DNA from 4 places in the Enterobacter sp. ECC-175 genome. Region 2 is predicted to be linked to each of the others. Evidence: predicted binding sites of a transcription regulator. Region 2 holds the regulator's gene; each other region holds the start of a gene.

Region 1 (3,397 bases), 1.3 Mb from region 2:
GTCTCCAACATGTCAACGGAACCCCGCGCCACGGCAGAAATTCGCGAAACGGCGTTCAGGCTGCTTTGCTTGAACCACACGTTCACCAGCTACATTTCGACCCTGGGCGCGCACCGCGAAAAGCTGACCAATCCCGCCATTCTCGGCCTGCTGGATGACGCGGTGTGTTATGTCGATGATGCCCTGCACCATCGGCCTGCCGACGAACCTCGCGTCAAGCAATCTCTTGATGAACTCTCTCAGCGCATTGCGCATCTCGATCCGGGTACCGACAGCAAAGCGCCGCTTGTGCTTCAGCAGATTGGCCTGCTGATCGCGTTGCTGCCGGAAATTTGCCGCCTGCAGCAGCTTGTGGCTACCTGGCGGAATGATGCTCGCGCGGCTCTGGCAGCGCGTTGACCCACTCCGTTAGCTCCCGGCGAGTGTCAGCCGGGAGCGCCGCTTCATGTAAGCCTTCGATAGCCCCCTCAAGCGCGAACAGCACCTTGATGCCCAGCGCCTTATTAATCTGCCTAATCTTGAGCCAGCTCTCTTTCGCACCCAGCGCCCGCAGCGTTTCTTCATCCCTGATCCCCGCTTCATAAAGCAATACCTCAATCTGGAACGTCAGGTTGGGAAGATCTTTCAGCCGGTTGCGCTGACGCCGCAGATTGCGTTCGTTTCTGGCCGCATCAAGCGCAAACGAAGAGAGCTGAAGCAGCTTTTCTTTGTCCTGCCACAGGCCGTCGTCTACGCGATAGTAATTAAGCAACACGGGTCTGCCACGTTTCACCAGCGTCAAAAACGAAGAGGCGTGTTTCACACAGTAGGTTGCGCTCTGCTCGCAGGCTCTAAGATAGAGTTCACCGTCAGACACCATGGCGAAAACCGCATCATCAACGGCCAGCGTGTATCCGCCGAAGAGGGCCCGATGATGAATCTCACCCAACGGAGAGAGGTATTCCTGGGATTTATAAATCCGTTCATAAGATATCTTTTTCATGATAATTCCCTTAAAAATCATAAATTAACAACAACATTTCTTACTAGCGGATCCGTTAGCAGGAAAATAGGCAACTTATCGTCCGTGAGCAAGATGATTTTTTCAGGCGGGTCAAGAATCAACGAAATTTGCGAGTCGCTTTCAGAAATTGAAGTTGATCTTTAGCCATACAGGGGTTACTGTATATCCATACAGTAACTACAGGGCTGGAATGAATATGTACACTTCAGGCTATGCGAATCGCTTAACATCTCTCTCCTCTACCGCTGGCAGCGTCACGCAGAAATCCGTCGGGCGCGTTTCGACAGGGCTAATCAGTGAAGTGGTTTATCGTGAAGACCAGCCCTTGTTAACACAGCTGCTTTTGCTGCCACTTTTGCAGCAGCTGGGTCAGCAGTCACGCTGGCAGCTCTGGCTGACGCCGCAGCAAAAGCTGAGCCGCCAATGGGTTCAGTCTGCGGGCCTACCGCTGGCAAAGGTTATGCAGATTAATCAGCTCTCCCCGTGCGATACGGTTGAGTCGATGATCCGTGCATTACGCACCGGAAATTACAGCGTGGTGATTGGCTGGCTGCCTGATGAACTGACGGAAGAGGAACATTGCCGCCTAACGGAAGCGGCCGAAGAAGGAGATGCTATCGGGTTTATCATGCGTCCCGTTCACCCTGATTCTTACCGCAAAGGACAACTTTCCGGGTTAAAAATTCACTCAAATCTCTACCATTGAGCAAAATTAAGATTTTTCCTGGAATTTTTTTTTGACCCCACGATGTGGAATTAGTTCAAAAAGAAAAAATGACGGCAAGGCTTGTCTGGTGCGGTTCTCGTTAATTTTACTGGCTAAAATTCGTTCAAAAAATGTTAAATAATAGGTATACGGAAAAATTTTTTTCATATGCCTGACGGAGTTCACACTTGTAAGTTTTCAGCTACGTTGTAGACTTTACATCGCCAGGGGTGCTCGGCCTAAGCCGAAGATATCGGTAGACTTATATTTGACCACGCCCCCCGGTGAAGGATTTAACCGTGATTCCTCTATTGAGATTTTCATGGCAAATTTTGGATGATAACGAGGCGCAAAAAATGAAAAAGACAGCTATCGCGATTGCAGTGGCACTGGCTGGCTTCGCTACCGTAGCGCAGGCCGCTCCGAAAGATAATACCTGGTACGCAGGTGGTAAACTGGGCTGGTCTCAGTTCCATGACACAGGCTGGTACAACAGCAGCCTGAACAACGACGGCCCAACCCACGAAAGTCAGCTGGGTGCAGGTGCGTTCGGTGGCTATCAGGTTAACCCGTATGTTGGCTTTGAAATGGGTTACGACTGGTTAGGTCGTATGCCATACAAAGGCGACAACTTTAATGGCGCTTTCAAAGCTCAGGGCGTTCAGCTGACCGCTAAACTGGGTTACCCAGTAACCGACGATCTGGACGTGTACACCCGTCTGGGCGGCATGGTATGGCGTGCAGATTCCAGCAACAACCAGTCTGGTGACAACCACGATACCGGTGTTTCCCCAGTATTCGCTGGTGGCGTTGAGTGGGCTATGACCCGTGACATCGCTACCCGTCTGGAATACCAGTGGGTTAACAACATCGGCGACGGCAACACCGTTGGTGTTCGTCCAGACAACGGCATGCTGAGCGTAGGTGTTTCCTACCGTTTCGGTCAGCAGGAAGATGCTGCACCAATCGTAGCGCCAGCTCCGGCTCCAGCTCCAGAAGTACAGACCAAGCACTTCACTCTGAAGTCTGACGTTCTGTTCAACTTCAACAAAGCGACCCTGAAACCAGAAGGTCAGCAGGCACTGGATCAGCTGTACACCCAGCTGAGCAACCTGGATCCTAAAGACGGCAACGTTGTGGTTCTGGGCTTCACAGACCGTATCGGTTCTGACGCTTACAACCAGAAACTGTCTGAGAAACGTGCTCAGTCTGTTGTTGATTACCTGATCTCTAAAGGTATCCCAGCTAACAAGATCTCCCCACGCGGTATGGGCGAATCTAACCCAGTTACTGGCAACACCTGTGACAACGTGAAAGCTCGCGCTGCACTGATTGACTGCCTGGCTCCAGATCGTCGCGTTGAGATCGAAGTTAAAGGCGTTAAAGACGTTGTAACTCAGCCAGCGGCATAAGTTATCGTCTTAAAAAAAACCCCGCGCTGCGGGGTTTTTTATTGCCTGTAGAAAACGAAAAAAGTTACTTTTTACCCAGCAAGGCCTGCAGATCGTTTTTCAACGTCGACATCTGGCTCGCATACTTCTCTTTATGCTCCGCATCTTCTATCAGCTGCACCACCGTTTCCGATAGCGTCTTTCCGCGCCTTTGCGCCAGCCCGGCCAGCCGCTGCCAGACCATGAACTCCAGGTCGATGGATTTTTTGCGGGTGTGCTGATGCTCGGCGTTAAAAT
Region 2 (3,397 bases):
CCCCACTGTTCTTTCGCTTTACCTTTAAACTGCTTCCAGTTGCCGCCGATTTCGTCTTTATTCATAATCGTGTCCTCGTGTTAAGCGTCATTGAGTAGCGTCCGTAACGTGCTTTTCTGCTGGACGTGATAATAATTGTAGTTAAGGATTCGGCGGCCGTTTTCATATTCAGAATCTTTAACCATCGCGACGATTACGAAGACACAAACCAGGTGTTGTTGCGCCAGTGGCGATGCCAGATAAAGGCCAGCGACAGCCCGCGCAGGGAGAGAAAAACGGCCAGCGCGAGCCATAGGCCATGGTTGCCCAGGTACGGAACGGTGAGCAACGTAAGGCCAAACCCGACCGCCGCTACCGCCATGCTGTTACGCATTTCAGCCCCGCGCGTTGCCCCAATAAACATGCCATCCAGCAGATAACACCAGACGCCGACCACCGGCAACACTACCTGCCAGACGATGTAATGACCGGCCAGTTCACGCAGCGCGGGCAGTGAGGTAAGCAAGGCAACGATTGACTGGCCAAAACCGGCGTAAACCACTGCGAATGCGAGGGCTACCAGCCCTGCCTGACGACAGGCGGCACGCCAGACGTCGCGCAGCTGGCCGCTTTTCCCTGCGCCATAGGCCTGACCGGAGTGCGCCTCAACGGCATAGGCAAAGCCGTCCAGCGCATAGGCCGTAAAGGTCAGCAGCGTCATCAGAACCGCATTGACCGCGACAATCTCAGGCCCAAGCCGCGCGCCGTAGACGGTCAGCGCGCCAAAGCACAGCTGTAGCAGAAGCGAACGCAGCATGATGTCGCGGTTGAGCGCCAGCAGCTTGCGAATATTGCCGCGCCAGGCCTTTTTCAGCAGCGCAACCGAGATCCCGCGCATCGCCAGCACGCGCCAGACCATCCCTAATCCGATGAGAAGCGTGCCGTACTCCGCCACTACCGTCGCAAGAGCCGCTCCCTGCACGTTCATGTGCAGGCCGATGACTAGCCACAGATCGAGGACGATATTAAGCAGGTTGCCCACCACCAGCAGGATCACCGGGGCGCGGGCATACTGAACGCCCAGCAGCCACCCGAGCAAAACGAGGTTTGCCAGCGACGCGGGCGCACTAAGCCAGCGGATCGCCAGAAAACGCCTCGCCTGCTCAAGCACCGCCTCGCTGCCGCCGACGATATGCAGCGCTAAATCAATAAGCGGAGAGCGCAGCAGGACAATCAGTATTCCTGCGCCCACCGCCAGGATTAACGGCTGCACCAGCGCGCGCGCCAGGCGCAGCGGATCTTTCGCGCCATACGCCTGCGCCGTCAGCCCGGTGGTGCTCATGCGCAAAAAGAGCAGCAGCATAAAGAGGAAGCTGGTCGCCGTTGCGCCAATCGCGACGCCGCCCAGATACACGGGAGAGTCAAGGTGGCCAATCACCGCCGTATCAACAAGCCCCAGGAGAGGAACGGTGATATTGGAGAAGATCATCGGCAGCGCAAGACGCCACAATGCTTTATCGGAAGCCGTCAGCAGAGACATGGGAAAATACCGGGGACGATAATACGAAACGGGCCGCGGAGAAACCGCAGCCCGTCAGGAAGAGATTACAGCCATTCGCCGTTGCGGATAACGCCAACCGCCAGGCCCTCGATGGAGAAGCTCTGTTCGCGCAGGTCTACCACAATCGGCGTGAACTCGTTGTTTTCCGGCAGAAGCTGCACGGTGTTGCCCTGTTTTTTCAGGCGCTTAACGGTCACTTCGTCATCAATACGCGCGACAACAACCTGCCCGTTGCGCACGTCCTGCGTCTTGTGAACGGCCAGCAGGTCACCGTCAAGAATCCCGATGTCTTTCATGGACATCCCGCTAACGCGCAGCAGGAAGTCAGCGCTTGGCTTGAACATCCCAGGATCGACCTGATAGTGGCCTTCAATATGCTGCTGCGCCAGCAGCGGCTCACCGGCTGCAACGCGGCCAACCAGCGGAATACCCGTCTCTTCTTCGACAAGCAGACGAATACCGCGAGACGCGCCGGAGACGATCTCAATCACGCCTTTACGTGCCAGCGCTTTCAGGTGTTCCTCGGCAGCGTTTGGAGAACGGAAGCCCAGACGCTGCGCGATTTCCGCACGCGTGGGTGGCATACCCGTCTGGCCGATATGATCCCGGATGAGATCAAACACCTCTTGCTGCCTGGTCGTTAACGCTTTCATTCCGCCCCCTGGGTGTATATACAGTTATGCTGTGAGTATATACAGTCAAAGGCGAATTTGGAACCAAAAACTGCACAAAAAACCAGGGACTTAATTATTTCTCGAGGCTCATCGGAAATGCGACCAAAGCAGCGTGACCCAGGTTATCGCCGCGACGATAATCGCCAGCAGTACAGCAGCAGACCCCATGTCTTTTGCGCGTCCGGAAAGCTCGTGGAAATCGGAACCGATACGGTCAACAACCGCCTCAATAGCGCTATTGAGAATTTCCACTATCATCACCAAAAGCACCGAACCGATGAGAAGTACGCGAGTTATTGCATCAACATCCAGGAAACAGGCGATGATAACCGCGACGATAGCGGCGACCCCTTCCTGGCGAAAAGCGGCTTCATTGAGCCATGCGGCACGGAAACCTTTCCATGAATAGCCGGCGGCTTTGATGATTCGGGTTAACCCAGTGGTATTATTGGCCATTAAAAGAACCTTTTATTGGAAAGAGCGTCAATAACTACAGCCGCAGCGCGTTTGCTGCCACCTGAAGTATGACGGGTAACAACAGAAATTTTGCGCGCTTTCTGTTATCCTTGCGCCGCAATTGCATTATTAACCAGAGGCTTTACATCGTTTATGTCCGGCTGGCCACGAATTTACTACAAATTACTTAATTTACCATTAAGCGTACTGGTAAAAAGTAAGTCTATCCCAGCAGAACCCGCGCTGGAATTAGGGCTCGATACCTCGCGCCCCATTATGTACGTTTTGCCTTATAACTCGAAGGCTGACCTGTTAACGCTTCGCGCGCAGTGCCTGGCGCACGATCTGCCTGACCCGCTTGAACCGCTGGAAGTCGACGGTACGCTGCTGCCGCGCTATGTGTTCATTCACGGCGGGCCGCGCGTGTTTACCTATTACACGCCGAAAGAAGAGTCGATCAAGCTGTTCCACGACTACCTCGATCTGCACCGCAGCAATCCCGATCTGGACGTGCAGATGGTGCCGGTCTCCGTGATGTTTGGCCGCCGACCGGGCCGTGAAAAGGGTGAAGAGAATCCGCCGCTGCGCATGCTTAACGGCATTCAAAAATTCTTCGCCGTCTCCTGGCTGGGACGCGACAGCTTCGTGCGTTTCTCCCCTTCTGTTTCGCTGCGCCGCATGGCGGACGAGCACGGAACGGACAAGATCATCGCACAAAAGCTCGCGC
Region 3 (3,397 bases), 2.0 Mb from region 2:
AGCCTGTCCGCGTCTTCAGGGCGCAGCGTATTGGCCTGCGCCAGAACCGGGCATTTATTGATATGCACCAGCTTGACCGGCACGGCGGGCAGATCGCCCAGCTCGGCTTTTGGGGTGTACAGCCGCTCGCGCAGCGCGTCGCTGTCGAGCTCAAGCAGCGGGGAAATGTCACCGGCTAAATCCACCATAATCACGGCGTTGCGGTTGTCCGGATGCCAGGCCAGCGGCGCAACCCAGCTGGTATTCCCGCGCCACGCGCCAAACATGCCGGAAATATGCACCAGCGGCTTCATCTGCGGGACGTCGATAAGCGTTGTGAGCTTCTGCTTGCTGCGGTGGCTGAGCAGGTATTCAAAAAGACGCGGCTGTGCGGCCTTCACCAGCTTCGCCATAGCAATGGTGGCATACACGTCGGCCATCGCGTCGTGCGCGTTACTGTGCTCAATGCCGTTGGCGCGCGTCAGGTGTTCCAGGCGGAAGCTCGGCAGGCCATCTTCGTTTTCCGGCCAGTTAATGCCTTCCGGGCGCAGGGCATAGCAGGCGCGCATGATGTCCAGCAGGTCCCAGCGTGAATTGCGGTTTTGCCAGCTCCAGGCGTAGGGATCGTAAAAGTTACGGTAAAAGATATTGCGCGTCACTTCGTCATCGAAGCGAATGTTGTTATAACCCACCACGCAGGTATTGGGCACGGTGAAGATATCGTGAATACGGCGTGCAAACTCCGCTTCATTGACGCCTTTTTCTCGTGCTTCCTGCGGCGTGATGCCCGTTACCATCACGGCGCCGGGCTGGGGCAGATAATCATCCGCCGGACGGCAATAAAAGACTTCCGGCTCGCCGATAATATTGAAATTGTCGTCGGTACGGATGGCGGCAAACTGCGCCGGACGGTCCAGCGCTGGATGGGTGCCAAAGGTTTCGTAGTCGTGGAATAAAAACGTGAGCGCGGCAGAATCAGACACCAGTAATACCATCCTGTTAAAAAATGACGCCTCTATGGTAAACGATCGCGGTGGGCAGGCCGAATAAAAAGCGACGTCAGAGGCGATTTTTGCGAGCCGCCTTCAGGCGAAAATAAGATATTTGTCACATTTTTTTGCAATTAAACAAGGTAAGGACACGCGAACTCCCGTAAAAAGGTCAACGATTTTTACTGACCTGAGGATATACCGTTGAAACGCCGTTTGTTTATTGCTGTTTCTTTACTCGCTTCGAGCATTTCTTCCGCGTGGGCCGTTCAACCGCTGGATTTTGCACCTCAGCCTCCGGCTATTCAGGCGGGGTCCTGGGTGTTGATGGATTATACGACCGGGCAAATTTTAACGGCGGGCAATGAACATCAACAGCGTAATCCTGCAAGCCTGACCAAGCTAATGACGGGCTACGTCGTCGATCGCGCTATTGATAGCCACCGCATTAGCCCTGACGACATCGTCACCGTTGGCCGCGACGCGTGGGCAAAAGGGAACCCCGTTTTTGACGGCTCGTCGCTCATGTTCCTGAAAGAGGGCGACCGCGTTTCGGTGCGCGACCTCAGCCGCGGGCTGATCGTCGATTCAGGCAACGACGCCTGCGTGGCGCTGGCGGACCACGTTGCGGGCGGCCAGCCGCAGTTCGTCAAGATGATGAATGACTACGTTGAAAAGCTGAATCTGCGCGATACCCACTTTGAAACGGTACACGGTCTTGATGCGCCGGGCCAGCACAGCTCGGCCTACGATCTGGCCGTGCTCTCCCGCGCGATTATTCACGGCGAACCTGAGTTCTACCATATGTACAGCGAAAAGAGCCTCACCTGGAACGGGATCACTCAGCAAAACCGCAACGGCCTGCTGTGGGATAAAACCATGAACGTCGACGGCCTCAAAACCGGCCATACCTCAGGTGCCGGTTTTAACCTGATTGCCTCGGCGGTAGATGGCCAGCGTCGTTTAATTGCGGTAGTAATGGGGGCTGATAGCCCGAAAGGGCGCGAGGAGCAGGCCCGCAGGCTGCTGCACTGGGGACAACAGAATTTCGACACGGTGCAGATTCTGTATAGCGGCAAAAAAGTGGGCACGGAGCGCATCTGGTACGGTGATAAAGAGCAGATCACGCTGGGTACTGACCAGGACTTCTGGCTGGCGCTGCCGAAAGCGGAATTGCCGAACATCAAAGCGAAATACGTGCTGGATAAAAAAGAGCTGGAAGCGCCCATTGCGGCCCATCAGCGCGTGGGTGAAATAGAGCTGTACGATCGCGACAGGGTGGTTGCACACTGGCCGCTGGTCACGCTCGAAAGCGTCGGTAAGGGCGGTCTTTTCTCGCGGCTGGGTGATTATCTACACCATAAAATCTAGCGCTGTTTCACCTCTTTCGAGCAGACTGGCAGGGTTGCGAGTCTGCTCGCATAATCAACACATCCCGTTTGCCGGTAATCTCAATCCTGAATTATAGTGTATATACATACAGTAATGAGCGGAGGCACCATGGACTACAGCATCACACAGCAGCAGAAACGTAAGATAGCGGGTTTTCACATGGTAGGGCCGTGGGAAAACACGGTAAAGCAGGGCTTTGAACAGCTGGCAATGTGGGTCACAGGGCGTCACATTCAGCCGCTGGAGTGGGTTGCCGTTTACTATGATAACCCGGATGAAGTTCCGGCAGAAAAACTGCGCTGCGACACGGCGGTGACGGTACCGGACGATTTAGTGATTCCTGAAAACAGCGAAGGCGTCATGCTGACTGAAATCGGAGCGGGGGATTACGCGCTCGCCACCGCGCGGGTGGAAAATCACGATTTCGCTACGCCGTGGAATCAGTTCTTCAACTCCCTGCTGGAGGACGTCAACTACCGGATCGCCCCCAAACCCTGCTTTGAACGCTATCTGAACGATGGCAATGCCGATGGCTACTGGGATATTGAAATGTATATTCCGGTTGAACATAAAGTGTCTTAGTCACATTAAAGGCAGGGTTTTTCAGTCGGGTGCATTTCGCCCGGCTGAAAACGCAGTACAATTACGGTCTGCCGTGTAGCTGGAGAGCGGGTGTGCGTCCCGACAAATCATTAACCCCTTTTGAAATTCGTCTGTATAAACATTACCGCGTGGTGCATGGGTGCCGTATCGCGCTCGCGTTTGTGCTGACCTTCGTGCTCGTGCGCTTGCTCGATATTCCTGAAGGAACCTGGCCGCTGATTACGCTGGTGGTTGTCATGGGGCCGATCTCTTTTTGGGGAAACGTCGTTCCGCGCGCCCTGGAGCGTATTGGCGGCACCGTGCTCGGTTCCGCGCTGGGGCTGATCGCCCTGAAGCTCGAGCTAATCTCATTTCCCGTTATGCTGCTGTGGTGCGCTGCAGCGATGTTTCTCTGCGGGTGGCTGGCGCTGGGGAAAAAACCGTATCAGGCTCTG
Region 4 (3,397 bases), 1.8 Mb from region 2:
GTTCCAGAACAACGTTGAAATGTTTTCTAAGAACCCATAGCGAGCTTGCTGCCAGATCCTGCGCCGTCGCGATCCCCATGGCGTTAAGCTTTTTCGTGATGCGCCGCCCTACGCCCCACACTTCCTCAACGGGGACGGCCGCCAGCAGCTTGCGCTGCCGTTCGGGGCAGGATAAATCGACAACGCCGCCCGTTGAAGGCCATTTTTTAGCCGCGAAGTTCGCCAGCTTTGCCAGGGTTTTCGTTGGGGCAATGCCCACGCCCACCGTCAAACCGGTGTTTTTATAGACGCTATCGCGCATTTGATGCCCAAATGCCTCCAGCGACATACAGTTGTTAACGCCCGATACGCTGACGAAGGCCTCATCGATGGAGTAAATCTCAATTGCCGGGGCCATATCCGTCAGCGTTTGCATCACGCGGCTGCTGAGATCGGCATACAGCGCATAGTTCGAGCTAAACACGTAAACCCGCAGCGGATAGCCCTTCTCTTTGAATTTAAAATAGGGTTCTCCCATTTTGATGCCGAGCCGTTTAGCCTCCCGCGAAAGCGAGATGATGCAGCCGTCGTTATTGGAAACCACCACCACCGGCTTCCCTTTCAGGTCCGGTCGAAAAACCGTCTCGCAGGACGCGTAAAAGCTATTGACGTCAACCAGCGCGAACATGTTTATACGTTTTAAGCGCGTGGGTGACGACGCCGAAGATCTGTAGCTCCTCCTCGGACTGAAAGACAATCGGCCTATAGCCGGGATTGTGCGGCACCAGGCGAAGCGCGGGGCGCGTTTGCAGCTCCTTTACCGTGAACTCTCCGCCGACCGACGCCACGATGATGTCGCCATGCACGGCATCCAGCGATCGATCGACCACCAGAAGATCGCCGTCGCCGATCCCCGCCCCAATCATTGAGTCTCCGCTCACCTTCACAAAATAGGTCGCGCTGGGGTGTCTGACCACCAGCCGGTTAAGGTCGAGACGCTCCTCCACGTAGTCCTGCGCAGGGCTAGGGAAGCCGCAGGGAACGCGCTCGACGAACAGCGGACGTTCCACGTTTTGCCCGGAATGATAAGAAATGAGAGTGCTCATAAATGCCCTATTCACCATACACTGTATTTATATACAGTATTACGGATCCTGGACAGCGATCAAGCCGCTTTCTGCTGCAACGGCTCGAACGTATTGAAGTCAGTGAGGATTTAGTTGCGATGAAAAAAACCGCTTGCTGCACTATTCAGCAGGTAAACGCGTTTTCCTTCGCCAGGAAGAAAGGCCGTAAATACGCCACCGTATTAGAGAGCGGAATAACGTCGTCACTCAATTGAATCTTAAGCACGTCGCGAATGTAGCGCCTGCGGGTATCGATGCGCGCCCAGAGTTCAGGATAATCACGCTGGATCTCGGCCTGAAGATCGCGATCCGCCAGGGCGATGCTCTCCTCCGCGCTGGTCCCGGAATAGCCCTTCACGGAAGGAATGATATCGATTTGCAGGATCATGCCGCTTTTCAGGGTTTGTACGGAGCGGTCAAAAATGGGGGATGACATCCACTCTTCGTCCGCGCTGAGATGGCCCGGATTAAGATGCCAGCCGTATATTTCTTTCGGCAGTACGGCCTCAATCAGCGAATATATCTCTCCACCCGTCATGCCGATGCGGATATTTTCAAGCCAGGCGACGACGGCCGTAAAATAGGGTTTGGCGACGCGGTCGAGATAATCTTTCTGGGTCTCCGGCAGCTCGCTTTCATCGGCAATGACAAACCCGGTGCGGCTGGATAATCCGCCCTTAAATCCGGTCGTCATCGAAAGCGGCTCGCCGCGCCGTATCGGCCTGTGCGTCGGGTACAGGTTGGCTTTTTCAAAGCGCGGCCCGCCGGCGGCAATGGTCACGACCGAATGATATTGCCCTTCCGCCGCAAGCGCGGCGCCGAGATCGGCCTCGCGAATGCCCGGAACCACCGCGTTCATGGCGTTAAGCATGCAGGTCGAGGCAAGATTCGCGCCATATTCGTAGTGGGCAATTTCGTTGGCATTATTAGTCGTGCGCGCGCCGATATCGCCGTCAATAAAAAGAGGCGTCGCGTTTTCAAGGACGGCAGTTTCTGAAACGCTGCGGCGAATAGCGTCGACAATAAAATAAGGCAGATCGAAAAGCAGCTTATTATCCGCGCGCGCGGAGGTAAACATTTTCCAGCCGACTAGCCCAACGCGATGTATTGTTTGCAAGCCCGTTTCCCGCAGCAGCGTTTCCAGCGGTAAATCATTTTCCATCGGCTGGTTAGGCAAAGAAAAATAAGGGCTGTGCTTCAGCGTAACCGGAATACGGCAGTGTGCGGCCATCTTCAGATTTTCATTGCCGAGAATAACGGTCGCCTCTCCGCTTTTCTTAAGCATTAACAGCCCCTCTTCAAAGCGGGGAATAAAACCGGTCAGGTATTCAAAATTCGCGCCGTGCTCCTTATCGGCATAAATCATCAGCGCGTCAAATTCTTCGGCCGCCATTCGGGCAAGAATAGCGTCTTTTCGCGCCTGAAGGGTCCCGTCCGTGAGCGGAACGGGCGCCGCGTCGGAGAATCCGCGCGGCGCGATCGTCGCCTGAAGCTTTACTGCCTTAAAGTCCATATTTACTCCACCAGTGCGTTTAGCGTGTCGAGGGCTTCCTGAGGTAAAACAAGTTCCGCCGCCGCCAGGTTTTGCCGCAGATGCGCCACGGAAGACGTTCCAGGGATGAGCAGAATATTCGGCGAGCGCTGGAGCAGCCAGGCCAGCGCGACCTGCATCGCCGTCGCGCCCAGCGAATCGGCGACGGCCTGTAGCCCGGATGATTGCAGCGGCGTGAAGCCGCCCAGCGGGAAGAACGGCACGTACGCAATGCCCTGCTGCGCAAGGGAGTCGATCAGCGCATCGTCACCGCGGTTCACAATGTTGTACATGTTCTGCACGCAGACCACGGACACCGTCTTCTGCGCTTCGGCAACCTGCGCGGCGGTTACGTTGCTCAGGCCGACGTGGCGGACCAGCCCCTGCTGCTGTAGCTCCGCCAGCGCGGCGAGCGGCTCGGCAATCGATCCCTCCGCCGGACCGTGTGCGCTAAACATGATCCGCAGGTTAACCACGTCCAGGACGTCGAGCTGCAGATTGCGCAGGTTGTCATGCACGGCCTGCGTCAGCTCCTGCGCGGAAAACGCCGGCAGCCAGGCGGCATCGGCACCGCGCCGCGCGCCGATTTTCGTCACAATCGTCAGATCGTCCCGGTAAGGATGGAGCGCCTCGCGAATAAGCTGGTTAGTCACGTGCGGGCCGTAAAAATCACTGGTATCGATATGGTTCACGCCCAGCGCCACCGCTTCACGAAGCACCTCCAGCGCCGCGTTTTTATCCTTCGGCGGGCCAAAAACGC

What was found. The regulator LexA, encoded in region 2, represses DNA repair genes until DNA is damaged. The targets are predictions, from matches to a motif close to TNCTGTATGTACATACAGNA.
Region 1: a site for LexA is predicted at 1,160-1,179, ahead of sulA (SOS-induced cell division inhibitor SulA). Genes of this name have one in related genera too.
Region 3: a site for LexA is predicted at 2,434-2,453, ahead of sbmC (DNA gyrase inhibitor SbmC). Genes of this name have one in related genera too.
Region 4: a site for LexA is predicted at 1,105-1,124, ahead of umuD (translesion error-prone DNA polymerase V autoproteolytic subunit). Genes of this name have one in related genera too.

Annotation. Positions count from the first base shown of each region.
Region 1 covers NZ_CP143776.1:2,214,617-2,218,013, reverse strand. Annotated here, with positions in the region: gene yccS (YccS family putative transporter) at 1-399, shown strand, start outside; gene V1599_RS10385 (TfoX/Sxy family DNA transformation protein) at 356-982, opposite strand; gene sulA (SOS-induced cell division inhibitor SulA) at 1,200-1,709, shown strand; gene ompA (porin OmpA) at 2,066-3,121, shown strand; gene matP (macrodomain Ter protein MatP) at 3,186-3,397, opposite strand, start outside.
Region 2 covers NZ_CP143776.1:878,947-882,343, reverse strand. Annotated here, with positions in the region: gene V1599_RS04185 (CsbD family protein) at 1-65, opposite strand, end outside; partial or broken gene V1599_RS04180 (hypothetical protein) at 114-185, opposite strand; gene dinF (MATE family efflux transporter DinF) at 194-1,519, opposite strand; gene lexA (transcriptional repressor LexA) at 1,585-2,193, opposite strand; gene V1599_RS04165 (diacylglycerol kinase) at 2,302-2,670, opposite strand; gene plsB (glycerol-3-phosphate 1-O-acyltransferase PlsB) at 2,824-3,397, shown strand, end outside.
Region 3 covers NZ_CP143776.1:3,473,176-3,476,572, reverse strand. Annotated here, with positions in the region: gene sbcB (exodeoxyribonuclease I) at 1-974, opposite strand, end outside; gene dacD (serine-type D-Ala-D-Ala carboxypeptidase DacD) at 1,167-2,339, shown strand; gene sbmC (DNA gyrase inhibitor SbmC) at 2,469-2,942, shown strand; gene V1599_RS16630 (FUSC family protein) at 3,035-3,397, shown strand, end outside.
Region 4 covers NZ_CP143776.1:2,633,833-2,637,229, reverse strand. Annotated here, with positions in the region: gene umuC (translesion error-prone DNA polymerase V subunit UmuC) at 1-667, opposite strand, end outside; gene umuD (translesion error-prone DNA polymerase V autoproteolytic subunit) at 651-1,085, opposite strand; gene V1599_RS12590 (M24 family metallopeptidase) at 1,231-2,619, opposite strand; gene V1599_RS12585 (aldo/keto reductase family oxidoreductase) at 2,622-3,397, opposite strand, start outside.